DNA from 2 places in the Lysinibacillus telephonicus genome. Region 2 is predicted to be linked to the other one. Evidence: riboswitches for the same ligand, from Rfam matches in the RefSeq annotation. Region 2 holds a riboswitch; the other holds the start of a gene.

What was found. A riboswitch is a leader RNA that binds a small molecule or an ion and turns the genes downstream of it on or off. The one in region 2 is predicted to bind FMN.
Region 1: linked by a shared signal. The riboswitch ahead of ribE (riboflavin synthase) and the one ahead of MKY04_RS07845 (ECF transporter S component) in region 2 are both predicted to bind FMN.

Annotation. Positions count from the first base shown of each region.
Region 1 covers NZ_CP155468.1:3,787,393-3,792,871, forward strand. Annotated here, with positions in the region: gene ribH (6,7-dimethyl-8-ribityllumazine synthase) at 1-137, opposite strand, end outside; gene ribB (3,4-dihydroxy-2-butanone-4-phosphate synthase) at 174-794, opposite strand; gene ribE (riboflavin synthase) at 822-1,463, opposite strand; FMN riboswitch at 1,587-1,722, opposite strand; FMN riboswitch at 1,871-2,004, opposite strand; gene rlmD (23S rRNA (uracil(1939)-C(5))-methyltransferase RlmD) at 2,191-3,561, shown strand; gene MKY04_RS18465 (helix-turn-helix transcriptional regulator) at 3,707-3,898, shown strand; gene def (peptide deformylase) at 3,891-4,457, shown strand; gene MKY04_RS18475 (DUF1648 domain-containing protein) at 4,696-5,479, opposite strand, start outside.
Region 2 covers NZ_CP155468.1:1,657,860-1,663,338, reverse strand. Annotated here, with positions in the region: gene glnA (type I glutamate--ammonia ligase) at 1-235, opposite strand, end outside; gene MKY04_RS07850 (MerR family transcriptional regulator) at 274-669, opposite strand; gene MKY04_RS07845 (ECF transporter S component) at 959-1,537, opposite strand; FMN riboswitch at 1,795-1,970, opposite strand; gene MKY04_RS07840 (GerMN domain-containing protein) at 2,077-3,297, opposite strand; gene MKY04_RS07835 (RNA polymerase sigma factor SigX) at 3,287-3,835, opposite strand; gene MKY04_RS07830 (ATP-binding protein) at 4,091-5,479, opposite strand, start outside.

The DNA.
Region 1 (5,479 bases), 2.1 Mb from region 2:
TCGTTAACTCCGTGTCTTTTTAGACCATCAAGTGCACCGTCTAATAATTTAGATGTAATAAATTCATTAAAACGTCCTACAACAATTCCTACTTTTAAATCAGTACCGATTAATTGTGCTTCAAATGTTTTGCCCATTTTTTATTTCTCCTTTTAAAAAACCAATTTTATTATTTATCTGTTAACAGTATTTTTTTCGCTAAGACGATATTTAACTAAATCTTCAATTGAAATAATTTTCAAGTTATGCACCTTCGAAAATTCAAGCAAACCATCCAACCGAAGCATTTTTCCGTCATCGCCCATAATTTCACAAATAACTCCTGCTGGATAGGATCCACATGCTTTTGCTAAATCAACTGCAGCCTCTGTATGTCCTCGTCTTTCTAAAACTCCATTATCCTTTGCTACTAAAGGAAACACATGTCCTGGTCTTCTAAACTGTTGGGGTTTTGCATTTTCGTTTATCATTTGAAGAATGGTAAACGAGCGCTCATACGCACTAATCCCAGTCGTTGTTTCAACATGATCTATACTTACAGTAAAAGCAGTTTGGTGATTATCCGTATTATTTTCAACCATTGCATGCAGTTCAAGTTTTTGTGCAAGTCCTTGGGAAATTGGTGTACAAATTAGTCCTCGGCCATATGCAGCCATAAAATTTATATTTTCAGGTGTTGCAAATTCCGCTAGGGATAATAAATCTCCTTCATTCTCTCTATTTTCATCATCCACTACAATGATGGTTTTTCCTTCTTTTAAATCTTTTAAAGCTTCTTCGATTGTGTGTAACATGAAAACCACCACCAATTTCTACTTATTTTAAAAACCATTTTGTCTTAAAAAGTCATACGAAATATTTGATTGTCTTTTATCGCTTTTTCTTAAATGATGTAATACATACTTGCCCAGCATGTCAGTTTCAATATTGACCTGCTGACCTATACCCTTCATCCCTAAAATTGTTTCAGCGTAAGTATGTGGTATAAGTGAAACAGTGACACTTTGTTCTGTCACTTTAAAAAGCGTTAAACTCGTCCCATCAATTGTAATCGAGCCTTTTGGAATACAGTTCTCCGTAAGTTCTTTCGGCACTTCAATGTCGATATAAACTGCATTTGATACCGCCCTTTTACTTCGAATTGTTCCAACACCATCAACATGTCCTGAAACAATATGACCTCCAAAACGGCCGTTTGCGCTCATAGCCCGCTCTAAATTAACAAAATCACCTTGCCTCAACATATGAATAGTTGTTGCTTTTACTGTCTCCGGCATAACATCAACAGTCATTTCTTCACTTGTTAAATGGGTAATCGTTAAACATACCCCATTGACTGCAATACTGTCTCCTAAATGGGCATCAGAAACTATTTTGGATGAGGCAATTGTAATTTCCATGCTTTTTTCATCTTTTTTTAGCCCAACCACTTTGCCTTTATCTTCTATAATTCCTGTAAACAAAATCTCACCTCTTTTATTTATAAAAATAAAAACCCCTTAGTGGATTCCTAAGGAGTTTGGGAGTATTTTAAAAAAGGCATAGTTAAATAAACCTTTTGAAAGTATATTTTTCAAAAAGTGCCTATCATCCTTCTCCCATCCAGACTTTAACTGTCGGCTTTGGATTCTCACCAAATCCTGCTCATTTGAGCTCGCGGGCTTAGAATAAATTTTATTCATCACCGCCGATTGGGAATTTCACCCGACCCCGAAGGACTAAGCTGAATCAAATTATTCAGCTATTATGAAATTATGTTAATTAAATAAAAAATCCCGACCTGATTAGGACCGGGATAAAGGTACTGTGTAAAAAATTGAATAACAAATAAGACTATTAAATATCATCATTTAATAGCAAGTCAATACTTACACTCCTTCTCCCATCCAGACTATACTGTCGGCTTTGGATTCGCACCAAATCCTGCTCATTTGAGCTCACGGGCTTAGAATAGTTTTATTCATCACCGTCGATTGGGAATTTCACCCGACCCCGAAGGAAATTTATTTAATTGATTTAAAGATACCACGAAATAATAAGATTATCCAATATATAATCTTTTGTTCGAAATAATATTACCGAGGCATACTTAGAATAAAGAGATTTCATCACTTGCTTTACCTTCTTGCTTCGTTATAATGGTTAAATGAACTTATTAAAGGACGTGAGCTTTTGAGCGAAAAAGTAACTATGGAAGTTGGACAAAAATTTCCTTTAACTATAAAACGACTTGGTATTAACGGTGAAGGTGTAGGATTTTATAAGCGAAATGTTGTATTTGTTAAAGGTGCGCTGCCTGGTGAAGAAGTAACTGTAAAAGTATCAAAAGTACAACGGAATTTTGCGGAAGCTGATATTTTAAATATAAGAAAGGCTTCAAGCAATCGTCAGGAACCGCTTTGTCCTATTTATAATGAATGCGGCGGCTGTCAGCTTCAACATCTAACATATGAAGGGCAATTAAAAGAAAAACGCGATATGGTTGTACAGTCCCTTGAAAAATACGTAAAATCAATAGCTGAAACAGTGGAAATTCGTCCTACTCTAGGAATGGACAACCCTTGGCACTACCGCAATAAAAGTAGTTTCCAAGTACGAAAAGAAGGAAAACGTGTTTATGCGGGACTTTTTGCAGAAGGAACTAATAAACTTCTGAATATTAATGATTGTGCAGTTCAACATCCGTTAACTTCAAAAATTACAGTTGGTACACGCAAAATATTGCAAAAGCTAAATATTTCGATCTACGACGGAAAATCACTTGATGGTTTGGTAAGAACAATCGTTGTTCGTACTGGAATTAAAACTGGGGAAACTCAAGTTTGTCTCGTAACGACAAGAAAAGATCTGCCACATAAAGAAGAACTAATTGAACGGATGTTAAAGATTGACCCAAGTATCGTGTCTATTACGCAAAACATTAACCGCGAAAAAACATCTCTTATTTTTGGAGATGAAACAATCGTTTTATACGGTAAAGAAACGATTCATGAAAAATTAGGTGAGCTTGCATTTGACCTTTCATCACGTGCTTTCTTCCAATTAAACCCCGAGCAAACCGTTCATCTATATGATGAAATTAAAAAAGCAGCAGCGCTTACTGGCAAAGAAAAGGTTGTTGATGCTTATTGCGGTGTTGGAACAATTGGATTATGGCTTGCTCCCCTTGCAAAAGAGGTTCGAGGTATGGATGTTGTACCCGAAAGTATTGAAGATGCGAAGAAAAATGCAAGAAATCACGGATTTAAACATGCCCGCTATTATACAGGGACAGCTGAAGAATGGTTAGCAAAGTGGAAAAGAGAAGGCTTTATTCCTGATGTCGTGACAGTCGATCCTCCACGCACAGGGCTTGCTCCAAGCTTTATTAAAACGGTAATGAAAATAAAACCAAAACGCTTCGTTTACACTTCTTGTAATCCATCGACTTTTGCAAAGGACTTACAAGAATTAACTAAACTATATAAAGTTGAATACATCCAGCCAGTCGATATGTTCCCACAAACTGCAAGGGTTGAGATTGTAGCAAAACTAACCCTTAAAAAGAATACAACTAAATAATTCTTGTTAAATGTCCTGAATTCGTTAAAAATCGAATTCAGGATTTTTGATTAAAAACACTGAATAAAATGTCCAATATATTGGACATTTTTAAAGTTATGTTTTACGATTAATGTCCAATACTTTAGACAAAAAGGTGATTAATTTGAAAAATATAATTAAAGTATTAAGGAAAAAATTAGGCATTACCCAAGAAGTTCTCGCTAAAGAATGCGGAGTAGTAAGACAAACTATTAATTGTATCGAAAATGATAAGTATGATCCCACTCTTGAATTAGCTTTTAAAATTGCAAAAGCGTTAAATAAAAAAGTAGACGAGGTATTTATTTATGACTAAATTCCATCTAGATTACATAATTACAATGAAAGACATAGTAAAAGAAGGGGCTTCAATATTACGCAAGAAGACTGAAGAGGTTGCACTCCCTGTCTCCAAAGAAGACAAAGATACATTATTATGTATGCTTCAATATTTGAAAAACAGCCAAGATCCAAATATAAATAAAAAATATAACCTCCGCCCAGGATCAGGACTATCCGCCAATCAAATTGGGCTTGATAAACGTATGTTTGCAGCGCTATTTGATAATGAAAGGTACATGTTAATTAATCCAAAAATTATTAGCCATTCTATCAACATGATTTATTTACCTCAAGGAGAAGGTTGCCTTTCAGTTGAGCGTGAGGTTAATGGATTTGTTCCGAGATATGAAAGAATTAAAGTGAAAGCATACGACATAACTGGGCAAGAAGTAATTTTCAAATTCCAAGGATATGGTTCAATTGTTGTCCAACATGAAATTGATCATTTAAATGGCATTATGTTTTATGACAGGATAAATCAAGAAAACCCATTTAAACTACCTGACAATGTGATTATTGAAAGTTTATATTAATTTAAGAAAAGCGCAAGCGGCCCCGCTTAGCCCCTAGTCGGTGAAAACGCCATATCATTTGGCATTGTCGGCACTTGCACATTCTTATGCTGCGGAGTGCCCGAATCGCGAAGCTTTTTTGGCTTTCGACCTAGTGCAGAACGCGACCTCTAGGGGCAAGACACTTTTCAAAATTTTATACTTTATTATTCAGTTAAAAAGCCATCTGAAAGCAACAAGTACTTTCAGATGGCTATAATTATAAAATCGAAATAACTATAATAATAATCAAAGGCACTAGTACAATTATATATCCTATTGGATTTGCAAAATTAATCGTCCAACCAACTCCAAAACGTTTTTCAACAAAAATTGATGGATCATTTTTATTGAAGTAGAACATACCGCCCTTCCAGTATTTATCCTCATCAATATCCATAATTTTTTCATCTTCTAAAATCTCAATTTCTTTATCAGAACGGCCAACCTTTAATCCAAAAATTAATGTTCCAATTAGAACAATTGCTAAGAAGAATAGAGGTAATGCAGCCATTGCATAATCTGAAGCAATATTAGGATGAATAGTTGTTAACTGGAAGTAACCCATTAACATAGTAATCACTAATACGACAAATAACATAAACCAGCTTGAATATTTTCTTAAAGATAATTGTCTATTGCGCGACGATTGTAAACCAGTTGCACTAAGTTTAATACCTGAATTTTTTGTTGCAATATGAATGCCTAAAAACATTAACTGCATGACTAATAAAAGCAAGGTTAATTGAATTGAAGAGAACGGCGTTTTTTCTGTAAAAGCATCAGGTTCTCCACTTGGACCCCAATGTGTTGGAATTTGATCTGGCAATAATTCGTAGTTTATTATTGTATAAAGCATAAAGCCAATAGTGATTAAAATCGGCATTAAATAAATGTACCACGGCAGCATTTCGTCTTGGCTGCGGACAGATAAATCTGTTACTTTCACCTGCTTTAAATTTTCTACCCATTTATTTTTACTTTTTAGCTGCTTAGTTTTCCCA
Region 2 (5,479 bases):
TTACGAAAGTATCTAAATCTGGTTGTAAATACATATCAGATTCTTCGATACGAACGAAACCTTCGATTGATGAACCGTCGAACATCATTTTATTATCTAATGCTTTATCTAATTGACTTAATGGAATTTCTACGTTTTTAATTGTACCTAGAATATCCGTAAATTGTAGACGGATATATTTAACGCCTTTATCTTTCACAATTTGTTTAATGTCTTCTTTTGTATACTTAGCCATCTTTTATCCACACTCCTATTATTTAAAGTTAATATAATCTACTCGCCCTTCATTTGAAAAAAGCGAGATAAATCCCCTTGTCTTAGTGACGCCTTTTGCATAATTTGTGCCTGTTGCATTTCCTCACGTAATATTGCCCGGAGTTCAGAATCTGAAATCGATAATTTGTTAGAAGATTTGACATTGTTGTTTTTTCTCATATCAAATACTTTTTTTATCCCTGCCATGTTAATTCCTTGGTCAAGTAGTTCGCGAATTTCTAACAATGCATCTACATCATCTAATGAAAACATTCTGCGATTCCCCTCTGATCTAGCAGGTTCGATTAATTTATGTTCTTCGTAATATCGAATTTGTCTCGCAGTCAACTCCGTTAATTGCATTACCATGCTAATAGGGAGTAACGGCATTGCTCTTCGAAACTCTCGACTCATCGACATCTCCTCCCTTTCATAGCATTATTTTAAACTACGTAACTTATAATAGCAATACCATGTTAGAAAAAATAACATACGGAATTTAGATTTTATTTATCGCAAATTTAGATAAGATAAAATAACAGCATTTTATAGAATTTTCGTTACAATAAACAGAAAATTTAAACTTCCTCTCCTTCTACCTTTTTAAAAATTCTGTCAAATAGCCCATTTGGCAGTTTACTTCACAAAAAAAGCTGTTCTCTAAGTCTATTTACGACTTAAAGAACAGCTTAATTTTAATTATCTACAACAAATATTGCGCTCTTTGATTTTCGATCCATACTTTCATCGTACGGAAAAGTAAAACTGCTACAACCATTAGCATAATTCCTTTAATTATATTAAATGGTAAAATACCTAACACTATCGTTTCTTTCATATCAAACGTACCCCAACCAAGGAAATAAGTGTACATTGGTAAAAAGGCAATATAGTTCAGCAGACTCATACCTACTGACATTGTGATAGTACCTATAATTAATCCACTGATTAATCCTTTCAATGAAGGAAGCTTCTTATAAACATAATATACGGGTAAAATAAACAGAATTCCTGTTGCGAAATTTGCCAGATGTCCTACTGGTACTCCAGTTGGTGTTCCAGAAAAAATCCAATCTAAAATGTTTTTAAATAATTCTACTAGAATACCAGCCATCGGTCCCATCGTAATTGCTGCTATTAAAGCAGGTACATCACTAAAGTCAATTTGCAAAAACACTGGGAACCATGGCAACGGGAAGTTTAGCAGCATTAAAATGAAAGAAATGCTGCTTAGCATCGCAATGGTTACAAAGGAACGCAGCTTAAGCTTTTGATTTTTCATACCAATTTCTCCTCTTTGCTGATTCAACTTAGCAAGAAGAAAGGACAGTCATTTTTTCGTTCTCAATGAAAAATCCCTTACGCTAATAATAAGCATAAGGGAGAAATAGGCACATTGAAATAAAATTCCGAAAAACTGTACGTTAAAGAAGAGCACCATAAAAAGAATACTCAAATAAAAGTATTGCCAATACAAAATAGTATTGTCGATACTTAAACGTACAAATTTCGCAATACATTACGAAACAAAGACTGTACCTTCACCTTCTCCCATCCAGACTATACTGTCGGCTTTGGAATCACACCAAATCCTGCACACTAAAATAAGCGGCTCGCGGGCTGAAGTAGCTTTTATAAAATCCCTCAATCAATTCCAGGAGATTTAAGCTTCTATTACCGCCGGTCGGGAATTACACCCTGCCCCGAAGATGAATCATTATTAAATTTTATTATAGCTCTTATTATAGATTTAAAATAATCCCATGTAAAGAACATTGCTTAAAACAAAATGGCGCTGTTAATGTCTCATTTTCAATATTATTATTGAAGTACTAGTGCATAATCAATTTCATTTGCTCCTACCGGCATTGGTAATGGATTCGTTAAATCAAAACCTTGCCATTCTGTTTGCAATACGTTTTCGAACTGTACTTGCATATTAAAGCTAGAAGCGGTAAGGAGTATGCCTTCAATCATTTGCATTGCTTGCACTTGATCAAAAGCCATCAAATCTAATTGTTGTGTAAAATTGACTGTTGCAATATCTCCTTCTACACGTACTTCATAATCAATGTTTGGTAAAATTACCGATTGATACACATCATTTGTTTCATCTTTCATTGCATTAATTGCTTCCTCAACTGTTGCAAATGTAGCTCTGAAGTTTGGCGCCAAATATTGTGAACCATCCGGCTGAGTATATTCAAAATAATTATACTGTGTTTGTTCATTTTTCATTTCTAGCGGTGTGCTCGGTTCACCAACTTGACTAAATTCAAAAGGTGCTCCTTCTTCGTTGAAAAATGCAATTTCATCATAATAGTAACTAAATGTATCAACTAAGGATGCGTTATATAGTGAGTATGCTGCAGAAGCAATGTCATATGATTGACTATTTGGTAAAGTATGAACCACTTGGTTGTTTTGCTCAGTTATTTCTCCCACGTAAGGGTGATAATCGACAAATCCAATTGCTTCTTCATTAAATAACGGTGCATATTGATTATAAAGCTGAACTCCTGTAGGTTTAGTATTATCAAAGTCCTCTTCTATTTTTTCATTTGGAATTAAAACTGTTACCGGAATACTATCTGCTGCATCGCTTGATAAGCCCAGCTTAAAGACTGTCTTGCCTTCAATATCTTCAGGATATACTGCTGTTTTAAGATCTACTGCTTCAGTTGAAAAAACATTTAACGAACTTCTTTGGACATCAGATGATTCCGAAAATTCTTCAGCACTGTCCTCTAACTTCTCGGTTGATTCGATAGTTTTACTTTCTTCACCTGAATTACTAGATTCCATTTGTTGCCCTGTCATAGAAGGGATAACTATTGCTAATAAGCATAATGCAGCAACCGAAATTAATATAGGAACCCAATAAAACTTTTTCGTTTTTGTTTTTTTATTAAGAAGCAATTCATCAACACCTTCATCCTTTAACCGTTGAAGCACATCATCTTTGGAGCGATGATCATGAATCTTTGGTGCATTTGAAAGTAATTGTTCGATCTTGTCGTCGTCCCATTTCTCATGACTCATTATGATTTGCCTCCTTTTCAACTGAAGTTGTTAATAGATCACGAAGCTGCTTGATTGCCCGATGCTGAGTAGTTTTAACTTTACCTTCCGACCATTTTAAAATTTCTGCCGTCTCTGCAATAGATAATTCTTGAAAATATCGCATAATGATAACCATTTTTTGATCACCGGTACACTTATCAAGTGCATCGAGTAATTGTTTCATATCATCATTCATTTCAATTAAAGTTTCGGGTGATTTAAGCGGGGAAACAAGCTGTTCTGTTTCCCAATTAAATGCATCAAAAGAGTGTGATGTATGTACTGCATTTTTTCTAAAATAATCAATCGCCACGTTTTTTGCTATTGCAAAAAGCCAGGTTTTTTCAGAACTTCTTCCCTGAAAACGATCATAGGATTTCAATACTCTTACATACACCTCATGTGATAAATCTTCTGCTACCATACGATTTTTTACTAAATATATTAAAAACTGAAAGACATCCTGATGGTAGGCATCATACAAACGATGGAAAATGGATTCTTTCATCCATGCCACCCCCGTTCTTACTTATTTTGTCGTATTAAATTGAAAAAAGTTTCATCAAGATTCATTTTTACATAACAAAAGCGCGACAGAATTGTTTTTTAGGACTGCGCCTACATAACTGTCGCTAAAGCTTTCATCACAAATAATTACCATTAAGGATGGTGATGTTTGTCGTTACCACGTCTTAGAGTACTTAATAAAGAACTATAGGGGCTTTTCAGAAAATTTTTGTTTCTGGAGAGCCCCCTTATTAATTGTAATTTCTTATAAAGGTAAATAGAAAGTAAATGTTGTTCCTTCACCAGCAATGCTGTCAACTCGAATATTTCCTTTGTGAGCTTCTACAATGTTTTTAGCAATTGCTAAACCTAGCCCAGTCCCGCCTTTTGAACGTGTTCGGGCTTTATCGGCCTTATAAAAGCGTTCAAATACAAAAGGCAAATCTTCCTTAGGGATGCCTTCGCCGGTATCTGCTACTTGAATTTTAGCATACGAAAGTTCTTGTTCTAGAGAAACTGTTACACTGCCTTCTTTGGATGTATGGCGGATCGCATTGTCAATTAGATTTGTTAGTACTTGTTCAATACGGTCTTCATCTAAGCTGACTTCCACATCTTCTGATAATGTCGTCTTAAATTGCAGCTGAACTTGACTTTCCTTTGCCACTTGAGCAAATTTCTGAGTAATCCGTTCTAAAACATGCACCATTGGAACATTTTCTTTGTATAAAGTTGTATAACCTGATTCCATTCTTGCTAAATCAAGCAAATCCTTTACAAGTCTTCCCATGCGCTGTGATTCATCATATATAATGCGAATCATCTCATTACGATCCTCTTCAGAAGTGACGACGTCATCAAGCAATGCCTCTGAATATCCTTGCAGCATCGAAATAGGTGTACGAAGCTCGTGTGAAACATTCGCAATAAAATCAGAGCGTAGTTTATCTAATCGTAATTGTTCGGTCATATCTCGTATAACTGCAATTGCACCACGAATCGATTGTTCACTATTTTTTAACGGGCTTATCGTAATTCGATAATAAAAACCGTTCATCTCAATATCTTCTTCTAATTTATCTTCAAAATTCAAAACATGATCTAACATATGATATATTTCTGCCGGAATAGGACTAGCCCCTTCGGATTTATTTCCTAAAAACCATTTTTGCAGTAATTTCTCAGCAGGTGGGTTACTTAACAAAATCGTTCCATCCCGATTAAATGTAATAACACTATCTGTCATCGAGGTTAAAACACTTGCAAGCTGTTCTTTTTCTTGATTAATTACTTCTAAATGGTGCTTTAATTGTCTACCCATTTGATTAAACGCAACTGCCAATTGTCCAATTTCATCGTTTTGCGTAGTTGGCAGAGTTTCATCAAATTTCCCCTTTGCTAATTCAAAAGCATGTTCCCGCATTTTTCGCAGCGGCCAAGTAATTCGTGATGAAAGGAAAAATGCAAAGAATGTTGTTAGTACAAAGGCGATAAATGCTGATAAAAAGACAATTTTAGTCGTCTCTTGTGATGTTTCATGGAGAGCTATCGGGTTTTGGTAAATAAAAATTGACCCATGAACTTCATTATCACTTTTTAATGGGTAGCTCAATACAATATAATTTTCCATTTTTTCTTCTTCAGTTTGAGATGG